DNA from 2 places in the Paenibacillus sp. J22P169 genome. Region 2 is predicted to be linked to the other one. Evidence: a T-box and tRNA genes for the amino acid it is inferred to sense, from the RefSeq annotation. Region 2 holds a T-box; the other holds one or more tRNA genes.
The links. A T-box is a leader RNA that pairs with one kind of tRNA and senses whether it is charged. The one in region 2 lies ahead of argS (arginine--tRNA ligase), so its partner is inferred to be a tRNA-Arg.

Region 1 (16,033 bases), on a different contig from region 2:
CACGCAGGAGATCGCGGGTTCGAATCCCGTCAGCTCCGCCATTTTTTATTACAAGACATGAGTCATTAGCTCAGTTGGTAGAGCACCTGACTTTTAATCAGGGTGTCGTAGGTTCGAATCCTACATGACTCACCATTTGCCTTATTTACAGCATGCGCGTATGGCGGAATTGGCAGACGCACTAGACTTAGGATCTAGCGGGCGACCGTGGGGGTTCAAGTCCCTCTACGCGCATCCAAACAAACAGAAAGAGCTTTCTTTCATCCTCGAATGGGGATTGAAGAAAGCTCTTTTTGCGTACAAGCCCATCTAATTTTTGGTTGACATTGATTATTATTATCACTAATATCAGAAGTAGTGATTTACGTGACATAGCGGGAGGAGATCGCATTTGAAAACGATTAAATACTGCTGCAGAAATGAGAAATTCGGATCGAAACAAATATATAAATCCATTAAGAATGAATTTCCTGATTTGAAGCAGAAGAAGAAAGACTGCCTCGGCAATTGCAGACATTGTAAGAAAGAATGTATTGCGATGATCGGGAAGAAGAAGCTGCTCTGCGCGGAGTCACCAGACCATTTGTATGCTCAAATTAAAGAAATAATCTCGGCATCTAAGGCCAAAAGCGTGATGGCTTGAACCTAGATCTACTAAAATTATTACTTCCGTTTGTATTTCTATGCACAATTCTGGTAATCTTGTATGTATGGGGAATACGCAAGAGATAACCATACAGAAAGGTGTGTGCACAGATGTTAAACGATACACTAACCGAAGCGCTCAATGAACAGATGAATTATGAGTTTTACTCCGCGCATGTCTACTTGGCTATTGCTGGTTATTGCGCTGCGGAAAGCTTGGACGGGTTCTCAAACTTTTTTAAAGTACAAGCCGAAGAAGAGAAGTTTCATGCAATGAAAATTTTCAAATTTATTAATGACCGTGGAAAAAAGGTCAGCTTTGCTGGCATGAATACACCGGTGAATCAGTACGAATCAATTTTGGATGCATTTGAGCATGCATATCTGCATGAACAGGAAGTAACTAAACGGATTTATCACTTGTCCGACTTAGCGTTGAACGATCGAGAGCATGCGACGATGCAGTTCTTGAAATGGTTCATTGATGAGCAGGTAGAGGAAGAAGCGATGTTCGACAGTATTATTAATAAATTGAAACGCATTGATAAAGATAGCAATGCTTTCTATATGTTGGATGCTGAGTTTGCACAACGCACGTTTACCCCACCAGCTGCGGAATAATTACATATCCTTTTCATGAGACAAAAACTTACTTGTTTCGCATATTGTTGCGAGAGGTAAGTTTTTTCTGTTTGCTGACATACGGTTGTCAGGGTTAATTACGTATAGTAGAGAAAAAGGAAAGAAAGGAAGCCCTTCATGGAAAAATTAGACTTAGCTAAAACCTATAAAGCCTACTACACAGCTCCAACCAAGCCTCAGCTTGTTGAATTTGAACCTATTTCTTACGTGACAATCGTAGGAAAGGGAGATCCCAATGGTACGACCTTCGCAAACGCTACAGAAGCGCTATATACGGTCGCCTATGGTGTTAAGGGCCTTCGTAAGAAGATGGAGCAAGACTTCACAGTAGCCAAGCTGGAGGGACAGTGGTGGGTGGACGGCGATCCTAGAACTGCACTAGAGGTGCCTAGAGAGGAGTGGCACTGGAAGCTGTTGATTCGTATGCCAACGTATGTCACTGCTGAGGACGTGGAGGAAGCACGTAGAGCTGCCGCTGCCAAGAAAAAAGAGCTTAAAGTGATCTCCAATGTTGAGTATGAGTCTTTGCATGAGGGACGTTGTGTCCAGATGCTGCACGTGGGTCCGTATGCGACCGAGCCAGAAACATTGGCTCAGATGGAGCATTTTATAAAACAAAATCAGCTCAGCTATTGTGGACTTCATCATGAGATTTACTTATCCGACCCGAGGAAGACAGAGCCTGCGAAATTGAGAACGATTTTGCGATATCCGGTTCAAGCGATAGAAGTGGTGAAGGGGTGATTTTTGCTGTAAAATAGAAGATAATGTCGAGAATGGTGGGAGTGATGGCGGATGCGCATACACAAAATGGCTGCAATTGGACAAGCTGTGGTTGTCCTCGTGATCTTGATGGGTTTGTTGTATCCCGCACCTGCCGCCCACGCTTCTTGGTTAGATCGGGTCAAAGATATTTATCAATTGCCAAGCAATGTAGAGCAGATCCAGAAGGATTATGAAGCTACAAAGCAGCAATTAGAAGAACAGAAGGACAAGTTATCTGAAGCCGTCAGACAGTCTCAAGAAATAGAAGAGCGACTTTTGAGTCAGAATGAAGCACTTAAGAAGGACAACGAGCAATTGCAGGAACGCTTGAAGGCCATGGAACAAGTTGCGCTAGACAAAGATAAACGTAATCGGAAAATCACCTACATGGTCATTACGGCCGCGGCATTAGTAGTAGGCTATTTCTTGCTTGGACGCGTGTTTCGTCTCTTCGTATGGCAGAGAAGGAAGCGTGGGATGCGCTAGCAGGAAGGGTGCGAGGAGGTTCTGTTTTTGGAGATCATCTATGAAAATGCAAGCTCACAAGCCAGGATGGCTACACTGAAGCTTCTAAAGGGAGAGGCTGTGCATGTGCTGCATCCCAACCAAATTGTTGCGTTTCAAGGGAGACCAGAGCAACGTGAAGATGCACTGATGAAGCTTCCGAGTATGTATAGGAAGAAGCGTTTGATCCAGTCACGAATACTTGGTCCAGGACGCGTGCTAATGGGTTTGCCAGAAGCGTATAGTTTGGCTGTAGTGCCTGTGGAAGCCGAAGATGATCTATTGTTTGAATTTCGTCATGTGCTGTTCTATACGGAAGGTGTGACGTTTACAACGCATCTACAGAGTGTGAAGAACACGTTGATCACGCAAGATTTAGTCAAAATGCAGTTTCACGGTCCCGGTAATTTAGGTTTGCTAACAGCGGGCCCTATACATCACATCGCTTTGGATCCAGAGGAACCGCTGTACGTAGATGTTAATTGTCTTGTTGCATACCCGCGGCAGGCTAAGCTACGACTTTGTGTATACGGCAACACACTGGCTAGTCAGCATATGAATTATCACTGGGAAATCACAGGGCATGGCCAGGTGCTGATGCAGCCATGTAAGCCTGATCCCAAATTGGACGAACATATGAAATCGGATAGCTTGCTACGCCGAATAGCGAGGGAAGTGCTGCCCTTTGGCGGCGTTTTCATAAAATAATAAAAAAACTTAAAAAATAGTTGCATTTGTCTTGAATACCTGATATATTATTCCTTGTCGCCTCAGAGAAACACTTGCTGAGCGAAAGAGAAATAACCGTATGCGGAAGTGGCTCAGCGGTAGAGCATCGCCTTGCCAAGGCGAGGGTCGCGGGTTCGATCCCCGTCTTCCGCTCCAATATTTGCGCCCTTAGCTCAGCTGGATAGAGTATTTGACTACGAATCAAAAGGTCGGGAGTTCGAATCTCTCAGGGCGCGCCATTTACACTTTATCTTCACTACGGGACGTAGCTCAGCTTGGTAGAGCACCTGCTTTGGGAGCAGGGGGTCGCATGTTCAAATCGTGTCGTCCCGACCACTTAGTTATTTTTAATATGCGGGCGTAGTTTAATGGTAGAACTTCAGCCTTCCAAGCTGATCGCGCGGGTTCGATTCCCGCCGCCCGCTTAAATAAAAAGGATCACCTCCGGGTGATCTTTTTTATTTAAGTAAAGAAACCACCTTCGGGTGGTTTTTTTCGTTATATCTGCAGGAAACGTGGAGTTAAGGTGCGTGGGAACTTCGCATATCAACTTAAGGATTTACAATAGACGCATCCAAGTACTTGGGCTAAAATGGGAAAAACAGGATAAGGAGACTTGCCGTCATGAACGCTATTGAAAGTCGTATTCAGGGGTTACACCAGTTTCGCTCAGAGTTAACGGCGCCATCTGATTTGGCCGCATTCTGGGTGAGAACTTACGAAGAGGCCAATCGAACGATATCTTATACGAAGGAGCGGATTGAAGCTCCTTTCGTCTATGCGGAAGTCAATAAAATAGTATTGGAGGGAGCTGAAGGCACACCTATCCATGCTTGGTTGATGCTGCCAACCGTTGATGCATCCAGTCCTAAGAAGGTTCCATGTGTCGTAACATTCCCCGGCTACTCTGGCTCCAAGGGGAAACCCGAGGATCATGCAGCCTGGCTGCTTATGGGGTATGCGGTACTTGCAGTTGATGTTCGCGGGCAAGGTGGCGAAACAGGTAATACACTGTCACAGGATTACGGGATGACGAAAGGTTGGATCACGCAGGGGATCCTTGATGCAGAGAAGAGTTATTATCGCGCAGTTGCCATCGATTCCTTACGCGCTGTGAGCTGTGCCCTGGAGCAACCAGAAGTCGACAAGGAACGGGTATTCGTATTCGGGGGGAGCCAAGGAGGGGGACTTACTCTGCTAGTCACCGCACTCGAGAAGCGCATTCGAGCAGCCATAGCCCATGTGCCGAATCTATGTCACATGGATCTTGGCATTCTGCAATCCGTGAGTTCCCTTAGTGAGGCAGCCGGATTCGTTACTAGATTCCCAGAGCACTTACCAGACGTGCTGAAGACGCTATCCTATTTCGATATCGTAAATTTAGGGGAGCGTATCGAACAGCCTGTTCACGTGACGGTAGGCTTAAAGGATATGACCTGCTTACCGGAAACTATTTTTGCCGCCTATAATCGTATCGCATCTACCAATAAATCTATTGCGGTTTACCCATTCATGGGCCACGAGCTACCTCCTGGCACTCATACTGCAGCGCATACGTTCTTCTCGAAGTGGTAGGGAGCTGCATGTTCAGTAGGCACGGTTGGACACCCTATAATTGAAGGAGGTGCCAACAGATGGAGCAAGAGTCTTCGTTTGATGACGTATTCGAACTGATGGAAACGGCTTTTCCAATTACGGAGATTAGAAACTATGAAGGTCAACGAGCGCTACTAGCTCATCCCAATTACAGAATAGATGTAGAAAGAGATGAGCAGGGACAAATGCTTGGCTTTTTAGCGAGCTGGAACTTTAGCACGTTTCGATTTGTGGAACATATCGCCGTCAACGCTGCCATAAGAGGTGGCGGGATTGGCAAAAAGATGTTGATGACGTATATGAGCAGTGCTACAACGCCTATCGTACTTGAAGTCGAGCCTCCGAATACCTCAGATGCTACGCGGAGAATTGAATTCTATAAGCGTTGCGGATTCCATTTGAACCTATTTCCCTATGCGCAGCCTTCCCTCCGAGAAGGGCAATTGAAGCTAACTCTCAACATCATGAGTTATCCAGGTCCATTGACTGAAAAAGAGTTTAACCCCTTCAAGAACATTCTGTTCACAGAGGTTTATAAGCAGTCTGTAGGCTTGGTTTGAAGCAATGATGGTAAGACAGCTACTCTACTTGAGTAGCTGTTTTTGCGTGATTTCACTAAAAAGGAAACAATTACCACTGTGCAAAAGTTGTCAGGCTAAAACGAACTATGCTAGTCTAACATAGACAAAAAATGCCGAATCTCGGAGCATCAAAAGCTCTGGTACGGGGGACTTCTTTACTTGGGGTGAATGAATGCTCAGTTAGTCTATGGCTAATGGGGCGCACTAGGGAAACCTCTTCCCGAACCCGTCAACTAACCTCGGAGGCTTCAAGGAGGAACAACGTTTTGAAACTTTTTACAAAAAGCTTTATTTGTTCATGCGCTCTTATAGGCGCAGCCATTCCCCTGTTCGCCGCTCCATCCGCGTACGCCTCTGCGCCAGATACCTCTTCTGTGAAGGTACAGGTCAATGATGAATTAGTGAAATTCCCTGAAGTACAGCCGTTTATTGATACGGAAGGTACACTTCAGGTGCCACTACGCGTGCTGTCAGAGAAATTAGGCTATCAAGTAGGTTGGGCGAAGCAAGGCGATGAAGTCGTCGTCACACTAATGAACAAGGAGCAGGCGATTCAACTAACAACGGACGAAGAGCAAGCTGTCGTGAACAATAAGTTAGTTGAATTAGAAAGCAGTCCGACGTTGCTTAAGGGAAATACATACGTTCCTCTACGTTTCATAACAGAGACGTTTGGCTCTGCGATTGCGTGGAACGATGCGAATAAAATCGCCATCGTGGAAGAGGACGGTAAGTCCCACAAGCCAGCTTGGATTGCACCGCCACCTGCCGCCCCAGCAGTAGCAAAGGTCGTTCAGACATCCGTTTCAGCTCAAATTATTCAAGCTGCAACGACTTTTCGAGGAACACCTTACCGATGGGGAGGAACTACACCCAAGGGCTTCGATTGCTCTGGATTCGTTCGTTATGTATTCGAAGCCAAAGGAATCGAGCTGCCACGCACCTCTGTACAAATGTATGATCAAGCCGGTGCGAGAGTAACCGATTTGAAAGCCGGAGATCTAGTGTTCTTTGCTTCCAATATCGTCAATCATGTGGGCATTTATATGGGAAATAATCAATTCATTTCCGCGACAACGTCCAGTGGTGTAACAGTCGATAGCCTCGCTAGCTCCTATTGGAGCGCAAGATACGTAGGCGCGAAACGCGTGCTATAAGACGGTTACTCAATTAGGTATATGCTAGGTGATTAAGAGCGTATGTTCGCTATGTCTTTCGTAAATGAAAGCAAAGCGGCAGATGCTCTTTTTTTTGCGCGAAAATCTGCGATTTTTATCGAATTTTTGAGGATTATAGCCTATAATGAGAAAATGGTTGGAAGAAAGTAGGTGACGCGTGCGACATGCAAGTTAGTGTCTGGAAAAGCTGGTTTCATAAAATTAAAATGTCGGGTCGAACAGATCGCATGTATAACGTGGAAACAGGTCCTGCCATACCGGAAGACATTCGGGTAGTGATTAAGCAATTTTTTCATACGTATAACCATTTCAAAGGGGCAAGGCAATTCCAAACAGATACCTTTATTAAAGAAGTATTCTACGCGACGAAGCAAGATCCGAAGGATCACCGCTCCATAGATGAGATGGAAAATTATATTCAGATCAAGAATGTCAATCGGTTACGACTGAAATCGTATGTGGTTGATGAATATTTACGTATTGGTGAAAAGGTCTGTATGATTGGTGTGACACGGGAGTTTAGTAATGCGCATCGCAATCGTGTGCTTTATTTTATCGTACAGGAAGAAGGCGCTTGGCGGTTTCATCATATCGTGAGATCTCATCATGGGAAAATTATTGAGAAGTTCCAGGTGAAGGAACAGGTTGGATTTGTGGTTGGGGATGATAAGGTTGCGCTGCTCTTTCTAACACATGCAGATTCGGCGGATGCTTCCACGTATATGTTGGGAGATTATGTTCATACGGAAGGCTATCTGGAAGTGGAGCAAGAGGTAAGCGGTCAGCTCTATTATCGAATTGTTCGGATGAATCGCGTACATTAAGAAAATTAAACTGTCAGGACAACAAGCGGCATGAATAGGCTTTGCTCTGTCGAGTAACGCTTATTTGGTGTGCGTGCCGATAGAAGTAGGTAAGTGGACAGGGCGCACCTCCTTATGAAAGAATAGAATTATCATTCATTAGGTGAGGGTTATATGTTACATGCTTGGAAGGGAGGCAAAGATGGAGAAAGAACCGTTGGAGCTGCAAGCGCAGTTTTGGAAAAAGGTGAATGGTGAGCAGTTAGGGCAGCTTCTGCAAAAGATTGCCTTGAGCACGGAGCTGAAGCCTAGCCAGTTGGCTTTTGTATGTATAGGGACAGATCGTTCAACGGGCGATTCACTAGGTCCCCTTGTAGGAAGTAAGCTTGTAGAGCTAGGCTATCCACATGTCATTGGTACGCTAGCGGCACCGTGTGATGCCAGTAACTTGGCGATCCGCTTGCAGGAAATTCCACCGAATGTCGTGGTGATTGCGATAGATGCTTGTTTAGGACAAAAATTGAGTGTCGGTTTGTACCAGTTGTCGAACCAGCCGTTGGCTCCAGGAAAATCAGTTGGCAAGGTGTTGCCGCCTATTGGTGACTACACGATTGCTGCGATCGTGAATGTCGATGGACCTAGACAGTATAATGTCCTGCAAACGACTTCGTTATATCATGTGCTTCAGATGGCAGATGAGGTAGTTAGTGCAATTGCCTATGCAATTCCTTTGTAGTTGAGGGCAGCAAAGAGGAGAAAGATCGGAGTGATATGTGAGTGATAGGACCAGGTGGCCCAGGAGGGCCAGGGGGAATGGGGCGGCTTTCCGACAGGAATCGTCCCAAGGCTAAGTTGAAGGATGTGTCGATCCGAAGGATTTTGCTATTGTTCAAAAGATATTGGGGACAGCTTTTGGCCATTATCGGCCTAGCGCTGCTTGCGGCATTGATGGGGTTGATCCCGCCCTTAGTCATGAAGGAAATTATTGATACAGCTATCCCTCAGGGTCGTGTGCAGCTATTGTCCGTGATGGCGTTGCTGCTAATCGTGCTGCCTGTTTTGAGCGGAGTGCTTGGCGTGTGGCAAAACCACCTCAATACCAAAGTAACCCAAGGGGTTATTCGGGATTTAGGGCAGTCCTTGTTTATCAATTTGCAGCGACAATCGATGTCGTTCTTCACGGACGCGCGCTCAGGGGAAATTGTGCAGCGGATCACAGGCGATGTGCAATCAGTACAGAGTGTGGTTACGTCTATTGTTGTCTCCTCCATCACGCAGATCGTCATCGTCTTTACGACGATAGGCATATTGTTTGCGCTAGATTGGAAGCTGGCGATCATCTCGGTACTGATTCTCCCGCTCTTTGTGCTGCCTGTGAAAAAGGTATCCCAGGTACGGAAGGCCCTGCGGCTCGAAACGCAAAAGGTACGCTCGGAGATCACCTCGCAGCTGAATGAGAACTTTGGTATCTCGGGTGCGTTGTTAACGCGGATTTTTGGCAGAGAGAAACAGCAAGAGCTTGAATTCACGAAGATGAATCAAAAGGTCATGGATCTCGAGCTGCGCCTCAATTTAGTCGGCCGTTGGTTCGGGATGGCAACGAGCACGTTAGGGCCGTTAGGCACGGCCATTATTTATATCTATGGCGGCTACTCTGTCATTCAGGGGGATATGACCTTAGGCTCAATCGTCGCGTTTACGGCGTATTTGGGAAGGTTGTATATGCCTGTAGGGACACTGCTGAATCTGCAAGTAGAGGTCGCGACGGCGCTGGGGGTATTTCAGCGGATTTTTGAATATCAAGACATGGTGCCTGATGTCAAGGATGCCGAGGGTGCACGCCAGTTAGGATCGGTGGCCGGGCGTGTGAGCTATAAGCAGGTTTCTTTTGCTTATAAGGCAGGGGAATCGGGTAGAGTGGGGCAGAAGGCGAAGTTGGAGGATTCAGATGGAGTTGGGCAACAAAAGGCGAAACCGGTGGAGCTAGGGCAGATAGGGAAGCTGGTGGAACCAGAGGAAGCAGGGCAGAAGGGGAGGACGGTGCAGTATGCGCTGCGCGACGTCACCTTCGAAGCGCAGCCGGGTGAGATGGTCGCGCTTGTTGGACCTAGCGGCGCCGGGAAGTCGACGCTGATTGGGATGATCGCGCGGCTGTACGACCCGACTGCCGGCGTTGTCGAGGTCGACGGCGTCAACGTCCGCGACGTGGCGTTAGCGTCGCTGCGGGCGCAGATCGCGTATGTGACGCAGGAGTCTTTTCTGTTCCACGCGACGATTGGCGACAACCTGCGCTTTGCGCGGGAGGATGCTACGCGTGAGGAGATGGAGGCCGCTTGTCGGCAGGCCTACATCCACGATTTCATCGTGTCGCTTCCCGAAGGGTACGACACGATGGTCGGAGAGCGCGGCCACCGGCTCTCCGGTGGCGAGCGCCAGCGGATCGCGATTGCTCGCGCGATCCTGAAGCGCCCGCGCATCCTCATCCTCGATGAGGCGACGTCGCACTTGGACTCGGAGTCCGAGTCCTATGTGCAGGCGGCGCTCGAGGAGCTGATGCAAGGGCGCACGACGCTCGTGATCGCGCACCGGCTCTCCACGGTGCTGGCCGCCGATCACATTCTGGTGATCGAAGCGGGCAGCGTCGTGGAGCGGGGCACGCACAGCGAGCTGCTCGCACTGGAAGGGCTGTACGCGCGGCTGTACAGTACGCAGTTCGCGAAGGCTGCCGAGGAGGCAGCGAAGGGCAGCTGAGAGTAGCCGCCAGAGCGGAACGTCCTCGGCGCAGCAAATAGCGCCCGAAAAGGGCGCTAAAAGGGAGTATTGCCCACTGAATGGGCGGAATCGCAGGCAATAAGGCCCGAAAAGGGTCTTATTGCAGAGCGGAACGTCCTCGGCGCAGCAAATAGCGCCCGAAAAGGGCGCTAAAAGGGAGTATCGCCCACCGAATGGGCGGAATCGCAGGCAATAAGGCCCGAAAAGGGTCTTATTGCAGAGCGGAACGTCCTCGGCGCAGCAAATAACGCGCCAAAAGGGCGTTAAAAGCGAGTATTGCCCACTGAATCGGCATCGCAGGCAGATTGCTTGCCTGCTGACGATTAGAAAGGGATATTCCCCCAAGTCAATTGACTAAGGGGAATATCCCTTTCTTGTTAAGCTTGGAAGGGGAGAGGAGAAAGTTACTCCACCCGAACATTCGCCTGGGGAGCAGGAGCTCCTGCGGTGGGACCTACAGGGCTCCCGATCACGCCATCATCGCTATCCGCCAACGCTGTCGGATCCAGTTTGGTTCCCTCGCGCAGTAAGTAGCCGAAAAACAAAACATAATACGACACGATGATGAAGAAAACGCCAGCGGTGACGGGATCTTTTGTAAATTGAGAGAAATCAGCAGGCGTGAAGGTAGTCGTTGAACCTGTGGAAATGGCAACAGCCGCGTAGCGGTACGCGATGCGACCAAGGAAGAGAACAAGGACTGTGACTTCAACCCAGAGATGTGTGCGATAGTACCAGCCATCGCTCCGATGCTCGAAGCGGGTATGGCGAATCGCAGTTCGCCCAAGTAAGGCGCCACCGGCAAGTCCGATCAGATAGCCGATGAAATGGATGGGATGAACGAAGCCCAGGAGGAAAATGATGACCCCGAAGAGGCTGAACAAGGACAGACGAAAGGTGAGTCTGCCACGGGAAAGCTTTTGAAAGCCAATGGTGCGCTTCGCCCGTCGATAAATAAAGAAGCCAAAGATAAGAAAAGGAATCACATAATGTAATGTGTCCTGCAAGGGGGAGCACCTCCAAACCTGTCATTGTATTTCCTAATTGTAGCAAATTTGGACGGCCCATCGTGAGAAATGTTATTCCGTTTACAAAATTATGTCATACACTTAATAGTAGTTCGATAAACTTACTATTACACACTCTAAGTGCCGCAAGGAGTTGACGGTAAATGGCTATGATCACTCATGTTAATGTATGTAACACAGTTAATGAAATTTACTGTTGTCTTCGTAATAAAATCGTGAAACTGGATGCGCAGCAAAAGGAGCAATTTTGCAAAGGCTGTAAAATGTTCGCAGGTGGTGCAGTGGGTTACGAACTAGGCGTTTCCTGTGTGTGGGAGGACATGCGAACCGTCAGTAATCCGCATGTGGTCCTAGATCCAGCCCAAGAGTTTAAAGATAATCAAATTCGCCAAGTGCCGCCCGAGGGTCCGGCCTTATTTGTATATACACCCAGATGGTAAAACATATCCTATTTGATTTTGACGGGACACTTGTCGATTCCAGGGCGCTGCTAGTTAAGCTTTACAATGAAATGGCCATACAACATCGTTTCCGTCCCATCCGCGAACAGGACTTGGGGCCATTACGCTCGATGTCAATTTCTGAACGTGTGGATCGCTTAGGAGTACCTGTGCTCCAAATTCCTAAACTGATGGTGGCAGGGCGGCAGCTGTACCACGAGAATATTCGATCACTGCAGATCGTACCCGGTATGAAAGAGGTTATTGCGAAGCTTTCCACACAAGGCGTCAAGAGTTCGATTCTTTCTTCCAATTCAGAAGCGAATATTCGGCTATTTCTGCGAAAAAATAAGCTGGAGGGTGCATTTAAGGAGATCATTTCAGCGAAGCATATTTTTGGCAAGCATCACTCGATTCGTAAAGTGATGAAGCAGTGGGGAACCACGCCTACGCGCATGATTTATGTTGGCGATGAATTACGGGATATTGAATCCTGCAAGAAATTAGGTGTGCCTATCGTAGCTGTGACATGGGGATATGATTCTCCGCAACTGCTGCACAGTGGAAATCCGGACTATATGGCCAACACACCTGGGGAGCTATACCGAACGCTAATGAGCCTAAGTTGAGGGTCAGCGAGATTAGATAGGCAGGAGCCGCCACAGGAGGACTGGGGGGGCTTTTTATGTTGGTCAAAAGGGTTAATACGCAGAATTAGCAGTTATCCTTTCTTTTCAAGTAAAATAAGAGAGCAAGGCTAAAGGAAGGGAATGGAGGGATAGCATGCTATTTTATTCAATAATTCTTGTGATTACAGCGGTCGATCAACTGTCTAAGTTTTGGATACGCTCCGTAATGACGGTGGGTGAATCCATGCCCTTTTATAAAGATATAATCTCATTTACGTATTATCAAAATAGCGGGGCAGCAGGCAGTTCGCTGCAGGGATGGGCCCCTATACTCGGCGTTCTTGCCTTTCTAATTGTCGGAGGAATTTGGTGGTATCGTAGACATGGTGGGCTCCCAGGGACGTTAAAACAAAGCGCAGCTGCACTCCTTGTTGGTGGGGCAATTGGAAACGGAATTGAACGACTGCTATTCGGGAAGGTCACGGATTTCATCGTCATTCACTCCGGAAATGGGATAATGAATCTTGCGGATATTGCGATTAATTTGGGTGTTGTGCTGTATGTAGTGGACATGCTTGTTTCGCAGAGAAGCAAATGGAAGAGAAATGGGAATAATCCGCAAATTTCGTAGGTATTTAAGCTCACTAAAATTAGAGCGTGTATAGATCTAAAGAACTATTTGTGGTATCCTTCAAATAGGAATACGTCATTGGAGGGATGGTCACATGAAAGCGGACCGACAAATACTTGTTGATGAGTTTTTTGTGATGATTCGAAAGTTGAACCGCACGGGATCCGATATTATGCATGTGAGGGAATTTTTCTGGCGATCCTCTGAAATTCGTGGATTTGTCCCGCCAACTGTGGAGTTTATGACGGTTCTCAAAGCGTATAATGCGGTGCTGTTTCACGAGTTTCGCAAATCACTAGTGCCTAATACAAGCATGCATATCTTAGCCAATGTTCATATGGAAGCGGGAGAAGCACTGGTTAGCTTGGGGATCACGACGTTAGAAGATCTCGAATTAGCGGTTAAAGGCAGGATATTAACCAAAGCATAATGAGTAGTCATGAATAAGTGCAATCATGCAGATGTCGGTATAGAGAAGTTGTTCTCATAGTGTAAAAAAAAGCCCAAGCGAAGAAGCAAGTCGCTTGGGCTTTATTCTTGATATTAGTCCTTCTTCTGCTGAAGGGCTGCGAGCAGCTTGTCTGCGAGTGAGTTCCCAACTCCGGCAGAATCGGAGAACTGCTCGATCAGCTGGCGGTTGGCTTTGGCTGTAGCCTTGCGTCCACCACCTTTAGAATCGCCGTCGATTTTCTCAACTACATTGCAGGGACGGCATTGAAAATATTTGCCTGCTTTACCCGTGTGTATTTCCATCTTCTTATGGCACTGAGGGCATCGGTGGTTCGTTAATTGCCCATCAGCTTCACGTTTGTAGGAGCATTCCCGACTGGAGCATACCAGATAACGTCCTCGTTTGCCTTTGACTTCCTGAAGGAACTCGCCGCAATCGGGGCATTTGCTGCCGGTCAAATTATGCGGTTTATACGCTGCGGAGCTGCGTTTCACCTCGTCAACCAGTTCGGCAGCTTTCTTGCGAATGCCGCTGAGAAAAGCTTCCATGCTTCCTTTGCCTTTGGAGATGCGTTCAAGTTCCTGCTCCCAGCGTGCTGTAAGCTCGGGAGAACGCAGCTCCTCGGAAGCGAGCTCAATGAGCTGTGTACCCTTGCCGGTAGGGATGAGCAAGGAGCCTTGGCGCTCAATCGTGTCGGAGGACACAAGCTTCTCGATGATATCTGCGCGAGTCGCAGGTGTGCCAAGACCGAACCTCTCCATCTGCGATAGCAAGGAAGCCTCGTTATGGCGAGAAGGCGGCTTCGTTTGGCGGCTAACTTGGCGAACATTGCGAGCGGTAACGGCGTCTTTCTCAGATGCTTGTGGAAGCAGCTGCCCTGTATCTTCCTCGGATTCATTGTCTTCCCGATCAGGATCGGTGAAATCGGTGGCACCATACACATCTTTCCAGCCCGCTTGTTTCACGACTTTGCCTGAAGCATAGAGCTTCTCCCCAGCGATTTCGATCGTTAACTTCGTTTCATCGTAGCGGCAAGGTCCGCTGAATAGGGCTAAGAATCGGCGAAGAATCAGATCGTAGAGTCTTCGTTCATCTGCGCTTAATGTAGCTAGTGAGATCGCCTCACCCGTCGGAATAATCGCATGATGGTCGCTGACTTTCGTATCGTCGACGATTCGTTTTGTGATCGTCAGTGGTTTACGGATAAAAGGTGCCGCAAGCGCCGCATAAGGGCCGATAGCAGCCCCTTTCAAACGGCCGAGCAAGGTCGGTACCATATCTGAAGTCAGATAGCGCGAATCGGTTCGCGGATAGGTGACTAGCTTATATTGCTCATAAAGCCGTTGCAGAACATTCGACGTCTGTTTGGCAGAGAAGCCGAATTTGCGGTTCGCGTCGCGCTGCAGCTCCGTTAAATCATAAGCGAGCGGATGCGGAATCTGCTTCTCGGTCTTACTTACCTGCACGATGCGGCCGCTCTGGCCTTGCAGCTTTGCTTTCAAGGCATCAGCGCGCTCGCTGTCAAATATGCGCGAGTCGCCGGTTTTCGGGTCCCGCCACTGGGCGCGGAAGGACCCGAGCTCGGCTTCGATCAACCAGTAGTCGACGGACCGGAAATCCCGGATTTCCGCCTCACGGTTGATCATCATAGCCAGCGTGGGCGTCTGCACTCGCCCAGCGGATAACGACGCGCCGAACTTACTGGTCAGCGCGCGGGTTACGTTGAGGCCGATGAGCCAATCGGCCTCGGAACGGCAGACGGCTGCTTGATACAGCCGGTTGTAGTCAGTGCCAGGCTTCAGCTGCGCAAAGCCTTCGCGAATCGCCTGATCCGTCTGCGACGAGATCCAAAGCCGTTTGAACGGCTTCTTCCAGCGGATCAGCTCCATAATCCAGCGCGCGACGAGCTCGCCTTCGCGCCCCGCATCGGTTGCGATGACCAGCTCCGAGAGGTCACCCCGGCGGCTGAGGTGTTCGATAGCACGAAACTGCTGCGAGGTTTCTTTCATTACTTTGAGCTTCATTTTGCCAGGGATAATGGGCAGATCTTCAAGGTTCCATGTCTTGTACTTGGGATCGTAATCATCAGGTTCAGCGAGCGTAACAAGATGACCGAGCGCCCAGGTGACGACATATTTGGAGCCCTCAAAATGGTGTTTCTGCTTCTGATTACAGCCCAGCACACGAGCAATTTCTTTGGCTACACTTGGTTTTTCGGTAAGAACTAGAATTTTCATTGGGCTAATTACCTCTTTTCTACATACAAAATAGCATAAGCGAAAGGGATCTACTTTTCAAACGGATGAATTTTCGAAATATTCGTACTTTTATGCTAGAAATCAGCGAAATTTGTCTGTTTTCGTCCTAATATAAGGTATAATGGAGATATATAGTCTAAAAGGGGGGAAACCTCGATGGGTCACATGTTTTCTCTTTTTTCCAATCATACCATTAAAACAAGACTGCAACTCTGGATAAGCGCAATCATTGTGGTGCTGGCTTTTTCGATCATTGTTCCTTTTTACTTTATAGAGAAGGGAAATCGGTTAGAGGAGGCTGGGGTTCAACTCAAGCAAGTGATTGCTTTGCAGAGTTTATATATTGAACGTTGGAATCAGGAAAAACTGGATGCAATTAAA
Region 2 (16,033 bases):
GGCGAGCATTACACGTATGACAAGGCAACGAACATTCTGACACAGAAGGCTAACATTCTTGATTTATATAAGCTTGGATTAGGTAATCCCGTTCGATTTGTTCAAGTGGTTGACCGTCGATGGGTGCCATCTGAAGATGCGCGCAAGGCTATTAGTGTGAGTAATCAATATATTACGAAGAATGCGTACTGGAAAACAACGCCAACCATGTTTGATTATCCAGATTTGGAATCAAAGCTTTGGCCGGAATATGCGTTGAAAATCATACTTGGACAATTGCCAGTTGAAGCATGGGATGAATTCGTGAAGAAGTATTACGAGCAAGGCGGAAAAGCCATTGAAGATGAAGTAAATAAGACGTGGAAGGCAGAAAAGTCAGGAAAATAGTGCTGGCGATTTCAATCAAACCTTTGAAATGATGTTGTGTTGGGAGTGAAATTGTAGTCATGAGCAAAAAGAGAAATGGTCAGCCCAATGTTATCGTTTTTTTCACAGATCAACAGCGCTGGGATACGACAGGCGTTCATGGTAATCCATTAGATTTAACGCCTAACTTCGATAGAATGGCAAGCTTCGGTACACATATCTATAACTCATTTACTTGCCAGCCAGTATGCGGACCAGCGCGTTCTTGTTTGCAGACGGGGAAATATGCTACCACAACGGGCTGCGTCACGAATTTCAATCCATTGCCAGAGGATGCTAGAACTTTAGGCCATTATTTTAAAGATGCGGGCTATGAAACTGCCTATATCGGAAAGTGGCATTTGGCAGGTGAGGAGCCTGTACCAGAGGCGAAGAGGGGCGGATATACGCACTGGCTTGCTGCTGAACTGCTCGAGTTTTCTTCGGACTCCTATCATACAGTCTTGTATGACAATGATAATCAGGCTGTTAAGCTTCCTGGCTATCGTGTAGATGCTCAAACAGATGCTGCGATTCGATTCATTGATCGTCATCAGGAAGACCCGTTCTTTATGTTCCTTTCCTATATTGAGCCGCATCATCAAAATCATATCGACGACTATCCAGCACCGGATGGATATCGAGAACGCTATGCAGGAAGGTGGATTCCTCCGGATTTAGCTGCGCTCGGGGGCTCAGCTGCTCAGCATTTAGGCGGCTACTTCGGAATGGTACGCCGGTTGGATGAAGCGCTTGGCAGGCTTCAAGACAGCTTGAAGAGTCTCGATTTAAGCGAGAATACGGTTATCCTTTTTAGCTCGGACCATGCCTGTCATTTCAAGACACGGAACAATGAGTATAAGCGTTCCTGTCATGAGAGTTCTATTCGCGTACCGACAGCTTTCAGCGGACCTGGATTTGATGGAGGCGGTCGTATTCAAGCCATGGTTAGCTTGATTGATCTTCCGCCAACCTTGTTGGATGCTGCGGGAATTCCTATCCCTGCGCATATGCAGGGTAGATCTATCCTGCCATTGTTGCACGGTGGTAAACCGAATTGGCCGACGGAAGTATTCGTGCAAATCAGTGAGACTCAAGTGGGAAGAGCTATTCGCACGAAGCGGTGGAAATATAGTGTCTACGCACCGGATAAAAACCCTGTAAGTGATACGGGCTCTGATGTCTATGTGGAACAATTCCTGTATGATTTGCTAGCAGATCCGCATGAGCTTACTAATCTAGCAGGGTATGAATCACACAAAGAAGTATCCTCCGTTTTAAGGAAACGATTGATTGAACGGATGGTCGAAACAGGGGAGGAGCCACCGAAGATACTGCCTGCAGCATCCATCGCGAGTGGTCAGCGAATCGTTCACAGCCACGAGTGCAAGCTTTAAGCAATGACTTGTAAAGGAAAGATGGGCTTGACATTCCCCGAAATCCCTTGTAAGATATTGAAAAATTCATAACGAAATATTGATGAATGGGACAGTAATTCCTAACAGACAGTCACAGCGAGCCGGGTCAGTGTAAGCCGGTACGGATGTTACGAGTGAAACGGACCCAGGAAATGGTTTGCTGAACGTTAGTAGGCAAATCCGGTCTGTCGACCGTTACGAAATAGAGGGGTTAAATCATAGGTTTAACACTTAGAGTGGTACCGCGGGAATCTTCAGCTCTCGTCTCTTTTATAGAGACGGGGGCTTTTTATATGTTCAGAAAAAGATAGGAGTGGAAAACATGTTGAATTATAAGCTTCATTTTGCTGAAAAAATATCATCGTTACTTGGTCGTTTCGAACCACAGGAGCTTGCTGCGCTGATGGAGTACCCAACGAATCCCGATAAAGGCGATCTATCTTTACCCTGTTTTCGACTGAGCAAAGGGCTTAGCAAACCACCGAAAGACATTGCTAATGAGTTGAAGATGCTGCTGCAAGATGAGGAAATTGACTATATGGAAGCCGTTTCGGGGTATTTGAATATTTTTCTGAAGAAGCACCGTTGGGCAGAATCCCTTATTTATCACATTAGTCAAGCTGGGAATCAATATGGGACTCAGAATTTGGGGCAGGGCAAGACGGTTGTGATTGACTACTCCTCTCCGAATATCGCGAAACCATTTCATGTTGGTCATTTGAGATCCACCGTGATCGGAAATGCGTTATATCAGATTCATTCCTTTCTTGGCTACACATGTGTAGGCATCAATCATTTAGGCGATTGGGGGACACAGTTCGGGAAACTGATTGTCGCCTACCAGCTATGGGGAAGTAAGGAGGCAGTAGATAACGGAGCAATCGATGAGCTTCTCCATCTTTATGTGAAATTCCATAAGGAAGTTGAAAAGGATCCTACTTTAGAAGATCAGGCACGTGCTTGGTTTACGAAAATGGAGCAAGGTGATCAAGAAGCACTTACGTTGTGGCAGTGGTTCATTGACATCAGCATCGCTGAATTTCAAAAGATCTATAAGTTATTAGGCGTTCAATTTGACGCATATCAAGGTGAAAGTTTCTACAATGATAAGATGGAACCGGTCATTCAGGCGTTAAAAGAGAAGCAACTTTTGGAAGAAGATGAGGGTGCCTTGTTAGTCAGGTTGGATGACTTTGGCATGGCGCCAGCATTGATGCTGAAAAAGGATGGCAGCTCCCTGTATCACACGCGCGATCTAACAGCTGCCATTTACAGAGCGGAGAAATATGACTTTGCTAAATTAATTTATGTGACGGATTATGCTCAAAATCTTCATTTTCAGCAATGGTTTAAGGTCGTTGAATTAATGGGTTATGCGTGGGCTTCCAAGCTGGAACATGTGGCATTTGGTCGTGTGAGTATTGAAGGGGGAGGCTTGTCGACACGTAAAGGTAATGTGATTAAATTAGAAAAAGTGTTGGAGCAAGCCGTCCAGAAAATAAAGGATGTCATCGAAGCGAGAAATCCAGGTTTGCCGAACAAAGAAGCTGTTGCTGAGCAAGTGGGGATTGGGGCCGTCATTTTCAACGATTTGAGCGCCAATCGAATCAAAGATATAGATTTTTCGTGGGAAGAAGCACTTAACTTTGATGGTGAAACGGGGCCATATGTCCAGTACACGTATGCAAGAACATGCAGTGTGTTGAAAAAAGCGCAACAAGGGAATAGTCATGGCATACAAACTTCTGAGTTGGATGGTACGTTTTTGCAAGATAAAGAAGCCGTTGCGGTTATTAAAATGCTCTATCTATTCACAGAACGAATTGAGCAAGCCATGGTAAAGCTGGAGCCTTCGATCATCTCCCGTTATCTCATTGATCTCGCGCAAGCGTTCAACCGCTTTTATCACACGAGTTACATTCTTGTGGAGGACAAACAATTGCGCGAAGCACGTCTGGCACTAGTCACTAGCGTACAAACTACTTTGCGAAATGGATTAAAGCTGATTGGGCTGCAAGCGCCAAATGAAATCTAATCAGGTTAGCAATTGGTAAAAATCCTCATTCATGAGAGATTTTCTAAGGGGGAATACTACGGGCAATACAAGGTTTGACGCTTAAGGAGCTGGTTTGTCGTGACGAAGCGCATGGCAGCGATGGTTTCAACACTATTATTGGCTAGCGGATGCGTAGGCAGCTCGTTGACGCCAAAAGATACAGGTATGGAAGACAAGCAGAATCCACCTCTTGTTCAGACTGCCTCACCTCCGATTCCGCAATTTCATTCTACTGCGAAGAAAGAGACACAATCTCACATCTCTAAAGTTACGCTAGGTGCAGTCGGAGATATCCTCATCCATGATAAGGTTTATCTAGACGCCAAGCAGAAGGACGGGACGTATAACTTTAAACCTATTTTTGAAAAGGTGAAGAAGCTGCTACAAGCGCCGGATATCCTTGTTGCTAATCAAGAAACGATGATAGGCGGCAAGGAACTGAGGCTTTCCAGTTATCCCACCTTTAACAGCCCTCATGAAATAGGTGATGCGCTGAAATTTGCAGGCGTAGACGTTGTTACGATTGCCAATAATCATGCCCTGGACCGAGGCGAAAAGGTGATTCAAAGTGCGCTCACCTACTGGGACACCCTTGGGATTCCTTATACAGGTGCATTTAAATCTCAAAATGACCGCGACAACCTAAGGACGCTTACGAAAAATGAGATTACGTTCTCCTTCTTAAGTTACACCTATGGGACGAATGGGATTTCAACGCCAATAGGTAAACCCTTTCTGGTTAATCGGATCGATGATTTGCAAATTCGTTATGATGTGGAGCATGCGAAACCAGTGTCAGATGTCATTGTCGTAGCTCTACATTGGGGGAACGAATATCAGCGGCTGCCAGATAGGAATCAAACCAATCTTGCGCATAAGCTAGCGGATATGGGTGTTGATATCATCATTGGGAATCATCCTCATGTCCTGCAGCCACCTGCCTGGGTAGAAGGGAAGAATGGACATCGAACCTTTGTGGTCTATTCGCTGGGCAACTTCCTATCTGCTCAAGTCAATTTGTATAAGCAAGTAGGTGGCATGGCGACCATCGAAGTCGTGAAAACAACAAAAAATAACGTCAAGAAGATCGAGCTAACCAATCCCAGCTTTCTCCCCACGTACACGTATAGTCAAAAAGGTAAACAATTTCAAATTATTTCAATGGATAAATTAACAGATGATCAGCTCACGAGAGCTGGTTCTAACTACCAAATGATAACCAAACATATGAAAATGTATATGCCCGAGCTTCACATTATTTCATCAGAATGAATACCCAAAAACACCGCACCTGATCAACAGGGCGGTGTTTGTTTTATGGTTGAGCCCGATTAGACTTCATCTAGTTTCGATTCTTTAGCGAGATTCAGCTTCAACGAAGCATTCTTCGCAGCTAATTCCTTAGCTAAATCTTTTTGTAGCCGTTCGCTTGTTTTGATTTCTTCGTTTAGCTTATTCACACGTGACATTTTGCTGCTCAAATCATTGTGTGACTGGCTTAATTTCATATCACGTTGAACCTGTTTTATCTTCGCTTGGGCTCTTTCTTTCTTTTTCTTCTCGTTGACACTTCTGATTTCAAGATCAGCTATGTCTTTCTTTAACTGACTAACAATTGTTTTCGTAAAACTAATGGCCATTCTAACACCCCGTATCCATTTCATGTAGCTGAGACATCATTCTACTATAAAAGGCTGCGTTATGCGAGAAGTGACCCTATGATTTTCATTCATTATGCTATTTCCAACCTTTTGCGACGATGGTTTGTTTTTTGCGCTGAAAAAGCCTTTTAAATAAGCTGACTTGCTTTTTGCGACGGAGAGTCAGTCGAACACCTTCGATCAGCAGCAAAGACCTTAATGAATCGCGGCGATTAAGCGTGTGTAATCGTTTAATAAACTGCTCGTCCATGTCGATCATCCTCCTAAGTGTTTACACATATGTGCGAGAACTTACTCTGTAAGGCTAATTCTATTATAGATTCTTTTGGTGAAAATATTTGTCAAAACGTCGTTGCGTTTCACGCTAGTTTTGTCGAAGCACTTGTCACGTCAGGATCCGCTGCTTAGCGGCTTTTTCTATTCAACTGTGGGTTGAATCCAACTTGAAGTTCAAATGACAGGTTATTGTTTGTTACTCCGGATATCCATAAAATAAGAGTAACGAAGGAGGGGGTTATCCAGATGAAGGACACGTTAGCAAGAAATATAAATAGATATCGCAAAGAAAAGGGGCTCACGCAAGAAGAACTTGCACAACGGCTCGGGCTTACTTTCCAAGCGGTTTCCAAATGGGAAAATGCGCAGACGATGCCCGACATCTCTATATTACCTAGCTTGTCTTCCGCATTAGGGATAAATATCGACAAGCTGTTAGGCTACGTTTCGCAAGATAAACCTATTTCGATTTATGAGGAAGAGTACCGAACGCCAGACTATTACTGGGGATTTGAGCCCAACTCGGCGTGCTATGAGGTTCTACGTCTAATGCCCCCAACTCAACATTTGAAGTTGTTAGATTTGGGCTGCGGCGAGGGGAAAGATGCCGTCTTCTTCGCGCGAAATGGGTATGATGTGACAGCTATTGATATTTCGGATGCGGGTATTGAAAAAACGAAAAGGCTTGCGGATCAGGTCGGTGTATCCGTGAAAGCTACGAAAGCCGATATTCAGGATTATCGGTTGGATACACACTATGACATTCTATTTTCAAGCGGTGTGTTGCACTATATAAAGCCTGAATATCGCAATGACATTTTTAAGAATTACAAAAAATACACGAATACCAACGGACTTCATGTGTTTAACGTTTTTGTTCATAAACCATTCATAGCGCCACCTCCGGAAAATGAACCCAATGCATTTAAGTGGCATTCAGGTGAATTATTGACGCATTATCAGGATTGGCTGATTAAGGAAAGTTCCGAAATCGTATTTGACTGTCATTCGTCAGGCATTCCACATCAACATGCGATGAGTACATTGATTGGCCAAAAACAAGCTTACTGAATCTTATGAATTAACAAAAAAGAGATGCTGAACAGCATCTTTTTTTTATTGAATGTCGTTCAATTCAGCTGTTTGAAAAGGTTCTTCATTAAAAGAAAAGAATTTTTTAACAAATAGGTTTACATTCTCCAACTTTCAGCATATAGTTAAAACACGGTGTTTCCTTTGGTAAACTTTTTGTCCCACTGGAAACTTTATTTTCACCCAAAAAGTTTCCCTAGGTAAAAACTATTGTAAACAAGCAATTTAAAATAGGAGGTCAAAGCGATGTTTCAGAAATCAGATAAAAAGCTATCTAGGCGTAATCTCTTGAAGCTTGGAACGACAGGAGCCTTTGCTGTTATAGGGAGTGCGTTGTTAAATCCTTCCTCATTATTCGGCAAGCCACCAGTTGCACTAGCACAAGATAAGCATGATATTCACCATGCCATGAAAGAACAATTACATGAAGGAATGAAGCATGGCTATGTCCCAGGCACAGAAGTGACGGAAGGGTTTAAAGCAGCGCAGCATGCCCTTACTGCTTTTGATTACGGCAAAGTAAGTAAGCTGCCTGACGGTAGAACGCTTAGAGAATATGAGATCTCAGCTTTTGAAGCCAATGTCGAGATTGCCAAAGGAATCAAGTTTCCCGGATGGACATTCAATGGAACGATCCCTGGTCCAACCATCCGTTGTACAGAAGGGGACGTACTCCGTGTGAAGTTTACGAATGGAACGATGCATCCGCACTCCATTCATTTCCATGGCATGCATCCGACCAATATGGACGGACTGGAAGCTGTTCTCTCAGGAGATTCATTTATTTATGAATTTGAAGCCAAACCAGCTGGCATGCATGTTTATCATTGCCATGTTGCGCCACTTGCAAGGCATATTCACAAAGGGCTTTATGGGAATTTCATCATTGATCCGAAAAAGCCAAGAGCAGCAGCCAAAGAGTTCAACATGCTCATGAATGGTTATGATCTGGACCTCGACGGGGAAAACGAGATTTACACTGTGAATGGTTATGCGTTTGCTTATCAGCAAGAACCGATTAAAGTGAAAGCTGGGGAGCTTGTTCGTATATATTTAAGCAATTTGACGGAATTCGATTTAATTAATTCATTTCATTTGCACGCGAATTTCTTCAATTATTACGCAACGGGAGCAGATCCTGAAGCTCGACCTGCGTATACCGATACCATAATGCAGTGTCAAGGCGAACGCGGGATTCTAGAAATTGTTTTTCCTTCACCAGGACGATACATGTTTCATGCACATCAAAGCGAATTCGCAGAACTGGGTTGGATGGGATTCTTCATTGCTGAATGAGAAGGGAGGCGGCGTAAATAATGAGCATCAATGATCAAACCAATATGAAATCTTCATCATCGAAATGGAAAGCTGTTCTGTGGGGCCTTCTTCCACTCATCTTGTTATTAGCCATCATTACAACTATAGTTAAAGTAGGTACAGGAGTTGAGAATGAGCCCGCTGCTCCAATCGAAGTTTTAAATGTTGAGAAGATCACTTTAAATGATGAGGGTATACAAGTAAAAGTATTAAACTCGGGTCCAGAAGAGATCACCATTGCGCAAGTTGTTGTTGATGGCGCCTTTTGGAATGCCACATTTACACCAAGCGACACGCTAAAAAGATTCGAACGAGGTATGGTTCATATTCCTTATCCTTGGGTTCAAGGTGATCCGCATGAAGTGAAATTTATCACCTCCAATGGTCTGATCTTCGTGGGTGAAGTCGCAGCTGCGGCAGCAACTCCTGAACCCAACGGGAAGTTATTTTGGCAATATGCGTTGATTGGGTTCTATGTTGGGGTTATTCCTGTAGGACTCGGCCTATTGTGGTATCCATTTCTTCGCAGATTCTCAGTAAGAGGCATGCATGCCATTCTTGCCTTAACCATAGGGTTATTGTTCTTCTTAGTCATTGATACCTTCGGCGAAGGCTTTGAGATGGCTGCTGAAGCGCCTGGCGTTTTTCAAGGATCAGGGTTAGTCTGGTTTGGAGCGCTGCTGAGCTGTCTCTTCTTAATTGCGGTAGATCAGTCGAACGAGCGTAAACTTAGCCATGAATCTTATGCAGGTAAACGAGTAGCGAACAAAATTGCGACTGGTATTGGGCTTCACAATTTTGGTGAAGGTCTTGCTATAGGCTCTGCCTTTGCAGTAGGGGAGTCAGCGCTAGGTACCTTCCTTATCATTGGTTTCACCCTTCACAACATTACAGAAGGTGTAGGGATTGCATCACCTTTACTGAAGGATCGTCCAACTTGGCAGACATTTGTCAAATTAGCATTGATCGCTGGTGGTCCTGCGATTATTGGTACTTGGGCTGGAGGATTCATATTTAACGATACCTTAGCAGCACTCTTCTTCGGAATTGGCGCAGGTGCGATTCTACAGGTCATTTATGTCATTTCGAAAATGATTCTTAGAGAATCTGAGAAGAAGGGTCTATCTCCTGTATCATGGTTAAACTTCAGTGGACTTACAGCAGGGATATTGATCATGTATGTGACAGCATTAATGGTGAAATTTTAAAAAAATCTATATAAGATGAAAGGCAGGTGATTCGTATGTTATCAGGTATTGGCGTACCGGGTCTTATTGTGATCGTAGGTGTTGCATTACTCTTATTCGGTCCAACGAAGCTTCCGCAATTAGGTCGTGCTTTCGGCACAACGATCAAGGAATTTAGACAAGGAACGAAGGGCTTGCTAGAAGATGAGGATACGAAGGATAAAAAGACGGATAAGTAATGGATTTGGTGGTTATCAAAAGGTATGCTTCTTGCATGCCTTTTTTTGTTAGGATAGGACATATCCTTGAAAATGAATTGCGGATGGAGCAACGAGATGAAATCATTAGAACAATATTGGAATGAAACGTATCAAAGACTTGACGTTAAACCTACATACGATAACTGGTTGGACAAATATTGGGAGGAGTACCTATCAAAATATAGCAGCAATGCGCTTATTGTTGATCTAGGCTGTGGTGTCGGTAATAATACCCAATACTTATTCGATCACGGCTTGTCTCCGATTGCCTGTGATATTTCTGAAGAGGCTATTAAGAAATTGAAAGCATTTCTGCCTGACATTCAAACGCTCTGTTTGGATATGACCACTGGACTTCCTTTCGAGAAAGGGACCGTACAAGTGCTGATCGCTGATTTAAGTATTCATTATTTCGATGAGGTCACAACCCATGAAATCATTCGAGATCTCCATAACGTGCTTAAGCAAGACGGACTACTGTTAGTCAGATTGAATTCGACCCATGAAATTGGAAATATTATGGGAGACGACGGACTCTACAGAAGGTTCTTTGATCGAGAAGAGATTGAGCGATTTTTTGATCAGGACAAGTGGACGTATGTGTATGTAGCAGAATATGAAATGGACAGATATACCAACAAGAAGATGCTATGGGAAATCGCGTTGACCCCACGCTGACAACTGAACTATTGCTTGAATGTTACAAGTCATCATCGATTTGAAATTGTCATGATAAAGCAATAAGTAGTCAATTTCCGCATGCACAACCTTAAAGGAATTAGTGCATGATGAGCGAAGCTCTAATATATACATTTGACCCATCAAGCAGTTCTATCCTATTTAAGCAGAAAAGAGGTTTCCCATGAATCAGATTGGCATTGCACTCATCGGATGTGGAGCGATTTCCAGCGTACATTTGAAAGCCATTTCACAGATACCGACGGCTAAATTAGTGGCAGTAGTAGACACGAACGCCGAATTGGCAGCACAAACAGCAGAAACGTATCAATGCAGTTATTACACGGATTATCTCGAGATGTTGAAGAATCCAGACATTGACGTCGTTCATATATGTACAGCTCATTATTTGCATGCGCCAATGGCTGTTGACTCACTTCACGCTGGGAAGCATGTTCTTACGGAGAAGCCTATGGCTGAAACGAAAGAAGCTGCTCAAACGATGTTACGTGCAGCAGAAGCGAATCCGAATGTACAACTAGGTGTTATTTTCCAAAATAGATATAACCCCGCATCTCAGCTTATGAAAAAAGCCGTAGATTCTGGTGAACTCGGAAAGTTGCTTTGTCTGAAAGGAATTGTAACGTGGTGCAGAGATGCTTCCTATTATGAAACCGAATGGAAAGGGAAGTGGGCTACGGAAGGTGGAGGTGTCCTCATTAACCAGTCCATTCATACCTTAGATCTCCTGCAATGGATTGGTGGCGAGGTGTCAAGCATCAAAGGGACGATGTCGACGGATTCACTGGAGGGAATTATTGAAGTAGAAGATACGGTTCATGCTCATTTGACGTATCGAAGCGGGGCCACGGCTGTCTTTTATGCAACAAATGCTTATGGGGTCAACTCCCCTCCTGAAATCGAGCTTGTCTTCGAAAAAGGAAGACTAGTACTCACAGGTGATACGTTGTATCGCGTGTTGGATGGCGAGCAGACGATACTGACTTCACCAGAAGCTACGAATTTAGGAGCCAAATCCTATTGGGGAATAAGTCATGGGACGCAGATAGCAGATTTCTATGACCATATTCGAAATGATCGCAGCTACTATTTGAATGGACCCGAGGGATTTAAGACGTTCAATCTGGTTATGGATATTTATGAATCTTCCAGATCAGGAAAAAGAATCAGTTATAAATAAATTTTTGGTTTCATAGGGGACTGTCACCAGAATTGCGAATTCGCATTTCCGGGTTGACAGTCTTTTTTATGCACAGCTAGTGGTTTCCGGTAGATAACATGACCTATAGCAGGGAACTATGTTTCAGCGCGAAACAAAGTCCCATCATCACGGAAGTAAAAGGCAATTTCATCGGAAATCGTACTCATTCTTATCGAAATTCGTGTGAATTCTTCAATGATGCCACGATCAACTTCACAGTAAACACCATTCGCGTCTGTCTGCCATACAGATACCGTCGTTTGAGATAGCGCGGCAGTAAATAAATCTCCATCAGATGTCAAAGTCAGCAACATGATTATCGCCTCTCTTTCTGAAACGTCACTTGGACTTCAAATCGTTCGGTTGTTAATTGAGTATATTCGCATTTATGACTGACATGCGAACTAAACATGAGTTGTACTCCTATTCTTATCTAATTCTAATCCGTACCGCTTGGTAACGGCTTATTTCTATCCATATCAAGAATTGACTCACCACGGTTTATCTCACAATTCAAATGGTCATAATGGGGAAGGGGATGAGTATAAGGAGGGACCAACATCATGCCTGATGATGCAACGATTCCTATTGACCCAAATGTTGAAATTAACCTTGAACGCATCATGATCGATTTAGGCGGTAGTGATGATGTTGTCATTCGCGAGATACAGGATGAAGGTACTCTGATCGTAGCTGCTGCGGTCGTATATATCGATGGGCTCTCAGACACGGTGGCAATTAATACTTATATTTTTGATGTGTTAAAACATATGTTAAGGGCTATCCCTCAGGAAACACACGGAGACAGTTTGCCTACAGAAACACTTGCCAAAGAGCTCCTCACTGGATTAGGCTCGATTCAAACAGTGACGGATATGGCAGCTTTGTACGAAAATTTGCTCTCTGGCGAAGCTATTATATTATTTAATCACCAACATCACGCTTATCGTGCTGACATTCGTCAATGGAAGGGACGAGATGTTAGCGAGTCAACGAATCAAACGGCGGTACGTGGACCAAGGGAAAGTTTTACCGAGACACTTCGGACCAATACAGCATTAATTAGACGTAAAATCAAGGATCCAAGTCTATGGATGGAGACCATGTCCATTGGACGTATAACAAAAACGGACGTAACGATTATGTACATCAATGGAATGGCCAAGCCATCCGTTATTGAACTGGTTCGCTCAAGACTCAAAGCTATCGACATCGATAGTATTTTAGATAGCGGGTATATTGAGGAATTGATTGAGGAAAATAAATTTTCACTTTTTCCAACAATCTACAACTCGGAATTACCAGATACCACGGCAGCTCAGCTACTTGAGGGGAAAGTTGCGATTCTCGTAGATGGCACACCAAACATTCTACTCGTTCCTACACAACTCGTTACCTTTTTTCAATCAGCTGAGGATTATTATCAACGTGCCTTCTATGCAACACTGCTTCGTCTACTACGATTTAGCACGGTTTTCATCTCGTTGCTGCTTCCATCCATTTATATCGCAATAACGACCTTTCATCGTGATATGCTGCCAGCTTCGCTGCTAATCGGTTTAGCAGCACAGCGAGAAGGTGTTCCGTTACCCGCATTTGTAGAGGCTCTAGTAATGGAAATTACCTTTGAAATTTTACGAGAAGCCGGTCTTCGCATGCCGCGAGCGATTGGGCAAGCTGTATCCGTTGTTGGCACACTTGTTATTGGACAAGCCGCTGTGGAAGCGGGGATTGTGTCGGCTGCGATGGTTATTGTCGTTTCAGTAACAGCGATATCAACATTTACCTTACCAGCATACAGCATGTCTATTCCTATTCGTATCCTACGTTTTGTGTTTATGGGTGCAGCAGCCAGCTTTGGATTATTTGGAATTGCCATGGGGATGTTTGTGTTATTGCTTCATTTATGTGCTCTTCGTTCTTTCGGAGAGCCTTTTATGTCTCCGTTTTCTCCTTACAGAAAAGCAGATTTGGAGGATACGCTTGTACGCTTGCCAAGATGGTTAATGTTTAAACGTCCTGAGACATCACAGAAAGATGGAAGCAATAGGTTTCGTAGGCGTTAGTAAGGAGGCGCTTCAGGATGAAATGTAAAATAGCGATTATCGTGCTCTGCTTGATTATGCTTACGGGCTGCTGGAGCAGACGCGAATTGAATGAACTCCTTATTGTACTTGGCATCGGTGTTGATTGGAAGGATGGCGAGTATTTGGTGTCGTTCCAAGTCGTTAATCCTAGTGAAATATCTGTCCAGAGAAGAGGGGGAGATCGACCACCAAGTACCCTTTATCAGGGAAGAGGTAAAACGATATTCGAGGCAGCAAGGTCATTAACAGCAGAGGCACCGCGGAAAGTATATTTGGGACATCTGCAATTATATGTAATTGGGGAAGAGTTGGCCAAAAGAGGTCTTAAAGATTTCCTCGATTCTTCTATTCGTGACAACGAGTTACGTATGGATTTCAATATTGTTATTGCAAGAGGCACAATGGCAGAAAATATTTTGAAATTATACACACCTGTCGAGAAGCTGCCTAGCTATAGTATGCAGCAATCCTTGCAAACCTCACAAAAGTCATGGGCTCCGACTGTCGCCATGACGATGGATGAAACGTTAAACAAACTGTCAGGGAAAGGCTTTGAGCTCGCGCTAACAGGTATTAAAATAATCGGGGATCCCTCCATGGGAGATTCGAAAAAAAACGTGGAACATTTTCAACCGCCTAGCCGTTTCCGTTACACGGGTATTGCTGCTTTTAAGGGCGACAAATTAATAGGATGGTTGGACGAGAAGGAAAGTAAAGGCTATACAGACATTACAGATAAATTGGACAGTACATCCGTCGAAATTGCCTGTGCTGAGCAAAATTATATAGGAATTGAAATTACTTCTTCTAAAGCTAAATTGAAAGCAAGTGTGCTGAGCGGAATACCTGAAATCAATGTATCCATTCGAGCAGAAGCCAATATTGTGGACCGGAATTGCAGAGATATCGATTTGACGGATTCACAAACGATTAAACGTCTTGAGGAAGAAACGAAACAAATTTTACAATCGCATGTTGAGGCGGTCGTTGCACGGGCGAAGGACATGAAATCGGATATCATCGGATTTGGAAGTCAGCTGGGAAAGGATCAACCCGCGTATTGGAAGGAAGTTAAGGAAACATGGAATGATGAGATGTTTCTTCAAACGAATGTGCACTATAACATCGAAGTATTTATTCGGAAAACCGGCACGATAGGAAATTCGACAATGCAATAGGAAGGCAGAGAGGGCGTGGTCGGGAATGGCATCTGTACTTGCCGTACTGGCGTTAGCAGCAGGTACATTCTGGCTAGAAGTACCTGCGCTATTACGCCAAAATCATAAACGCGAGTTCGTCATTTTCAGTATACTCCTTCTGATATCGAGTGGATTGTATGTACTGTTAACCTTAGAAGTTGTTCTTCCGAATCCATTTAGGATTATTAAATTTATGTTCGGGTGGATTGTATAAATGAGGCTGGATGCAAAGACAAGGAGGTTCGTATGAACATATTTGACAATGCCAGCATATCTGTACGCCAGTTTACGATCTTGATCATTCTTGGGGTTATTGGGGATTCGATTCTTATTATGCCGACCATCCTTGCGGCTTCATCTAAACAAGATGCTTGGTTGTCCAGTTTGTTAGCGATATTCCTCGGATTCGTAGCAGCAAGTATATTCGCTGGCATTGCGAACAAACTTCGTAGACGGAGATTATTTAATGTGATCCGACTAAAGCTGGGAGTTTGGATTGGAAGTTTGTTCATCGTTCTATTTTTGTTCGAATTTTACATGTGCTTGCTAACGCTGTTGAGTGAGATGAGCCAATTTATGACGACGCAATTAATGCCAGAAACGCCGGTTAATGCGATCATTGCTCTTTTCACTTTGGTTATTATTATCGCTTACAAGTATGGTATTGAAGCATTTGCGCGAATGGGAGAGCTGCTTTTTCCAGTGTTTATGCTGCTATTATTCATTCTCTTCGTTTTATTAATGCCACAGGTGGATCTTGCCAATTTGCGACCTATTGGATTTGCAGGCATTGTCGCGATTTGGAAAGGGGCTCTAATGGCTTTTGCAACAGCATTTGCAGAAATGGTTGTTTTACTTATGCTCGTTCCCAATGTAATCGGTACGGTGTCACTGACCAAACCAATTCTGATTGGCTTTGCAATCGGTGGTACGATTTTATTTGTCATTGTGATTCTATGTGTGCTTGTGTTAGGCCCTAATTTAATGGAAACGAAATACTATCCAACCTTTGTGCTCGCACAGAAAATAACAATTGGACATTTTTTGGAGCGGTTAGAGGCGGTTATGGCGTTTCTATGGTTCATATCGGTGTTTTATAAAACATTACTCATCTTTTTCTCACTCACCTCTGGTCTTGCTGAGTTGTTTCAGCTGAAGAAGAGTCATATGCTGAC

Region 1: it encodes a tRNA-Arg, which carries the amino acid that the T-box ahead of argS (arginine--tRNA ligase) is inferred to sense. The anticodon was not compared.

The regions. Positions count from the first base shown of each region.
Region 1 covers NZ_JCAUAO010000003.1:650-16,682, forward strand. The annotation lists tRNA gene AC58QG_RS17850 (tRNA-Asp) at 1-41, shown strand, start outside; tRNA gene AC58QG_RS17855 (tRNA-Lys) at 60-135, shown strand; tRNA gene AC58QG_RS17860 (tRNA-Leu) at 155-234, shown strand; gene AC58QG_RS17865 (DUF1450 domain-containing protein) at 392-643, shown strand; gene AC58QG_RS17870 (ferritin) at 757-1,266, shown strand; gene AC58QG_RS17875 (GyrI-like domain-containing protein) at 1,405-2,031, shown strand; gene AC58QG_RS17880 (SH3 domain-containing protein) at 2,083-2,538, shown strand; gene AC58QG_RS17885 (AIM24 family protein) at 2,566-3,264, shown strand; tRNA gene AC58QG_RS17890 (tRNA-Gly) at 3,367-3,441, shown strand; tRNA gene AC58QG_RS17895 (tRNA-Arg) at 3,448-3,524, shown strand; tRNA gene AC58QG_RS17900 (tRNA-Pro) at 3,545-3,621, shown strand; tRNA gene AC58QG_RS17905 (tRNA-Gly) at 3,640-3,710, shown strand; gene AC58QG_RS17910 (acetylxylan esterase) at 3,910-4,860, shown strand; gene AC58QG_RS17915 (GNAT family N-acetyltransferase) at 4,920-5,441, shown strand; cyclic di-AMP (ydaO/yuaA leader) riboswitch at 5,564-5,725, shown strand; gene AC58QG_RS17920 (C40 family peptidase) at 5,729-6,619, shown strand; gene AC58QG_RS17925 (hypothetical protein) at 6,805-7,464, shown strand; gene yyaC (spore protease YyaC) at 7,646-8,179, shown strand; gene AC58QG_RS17935 (ABC transporter ATP-binding protein) at 8,257-10,194, shown strand; gene AC58QG_RS17940 (CcdC protein domain-containing protein) at 10,620-11,222, opposite strand; gene AC58QG_RS17945 (hypothetical protein) at 11,387-11,683, shown strand; gene AC58QG_RS17950 (HAD-IA family hydrolase) at 11,677-12,312, shown strand; gene lspA (signal peptidase II) at 12,467-12,943, shown strand; gene AC58QG_RS17960 (hypothetical protein) at 13,038-13,373, shown strand; gene AC58QG_RS17965 (DNA topoisomerase III) at 13,487-15,631, opposite strand; gene AC58QG_RS17970 (sensor domain-containing diguanylate cyclase) at 15,809-16,033, shown strand, end outside.
Region 2 covers NZ_JCAUAO010000001.1:1,319,147-1,335,179, reverse strand. The annotation lists gene AC58QG_RS06225 (type 2 periplasmic-binding domain-containing protein) at 1-387, shown strand, start outside; gene AC58QG_RS06220 (sulfatase family protein) at 447-1,802, shown strand; T-box leader at 1,876-2,095, shown strand; gene argS (arginine--tRNA ligase) at 2,149-3,858, shown strand; gene AC58QG_RS06210 (CapA family protein) at 3,958-5,151, shown strand; gene AC58QG_RS06205 (hypothetical protein) at 5,211-5,543, opposite strand; gene AC58QG_RS06200 (hypothetical protein) at 5,617-5,790, opposite strand; gene AC58QG_RS06195 (helix-turn-helix domain-containing protein) at 6,063-6,887, shown strand; gene AC58QG_RS06190 (multicopper oxidase domain-containing protein) at 7,155-8,204, shown strand; gene AC58QG_RS06185 (ZIP family metal transporter) at 8,225-9,433, shown strand; gene AC58QG_RS06180 (twin-arginine translocase TatA/TatE family subunit) at 9,469-9,651, shown strand; gene AC58QG_RS06175 (class I SAM-dependent methyltransferase) at 9,748-10,350, shown strand; gene AC58QG_RS06170 (Gfo/Idh/MocA family protein) at 10,535-11,551, shown strand; gene AC58QG_RS06165 (hypothetical protein) at 11,668-11,886, opposite strand; gene AC58QG_RS06160 (spore germination protein) at 12,136-13,638, shown strand; gene AC58QG_RS06155 (Ger(x)C family spore germination protein) at 13,656-14,837, shown strand; gene AC58QG_RS06150 (hypothetical protein) at 14,863-15,072, shown strand; gene AC58QG_RS06145 (GerAB/ArcD/ProY family transporter) at 15,105-16,033, shown strand, end outside.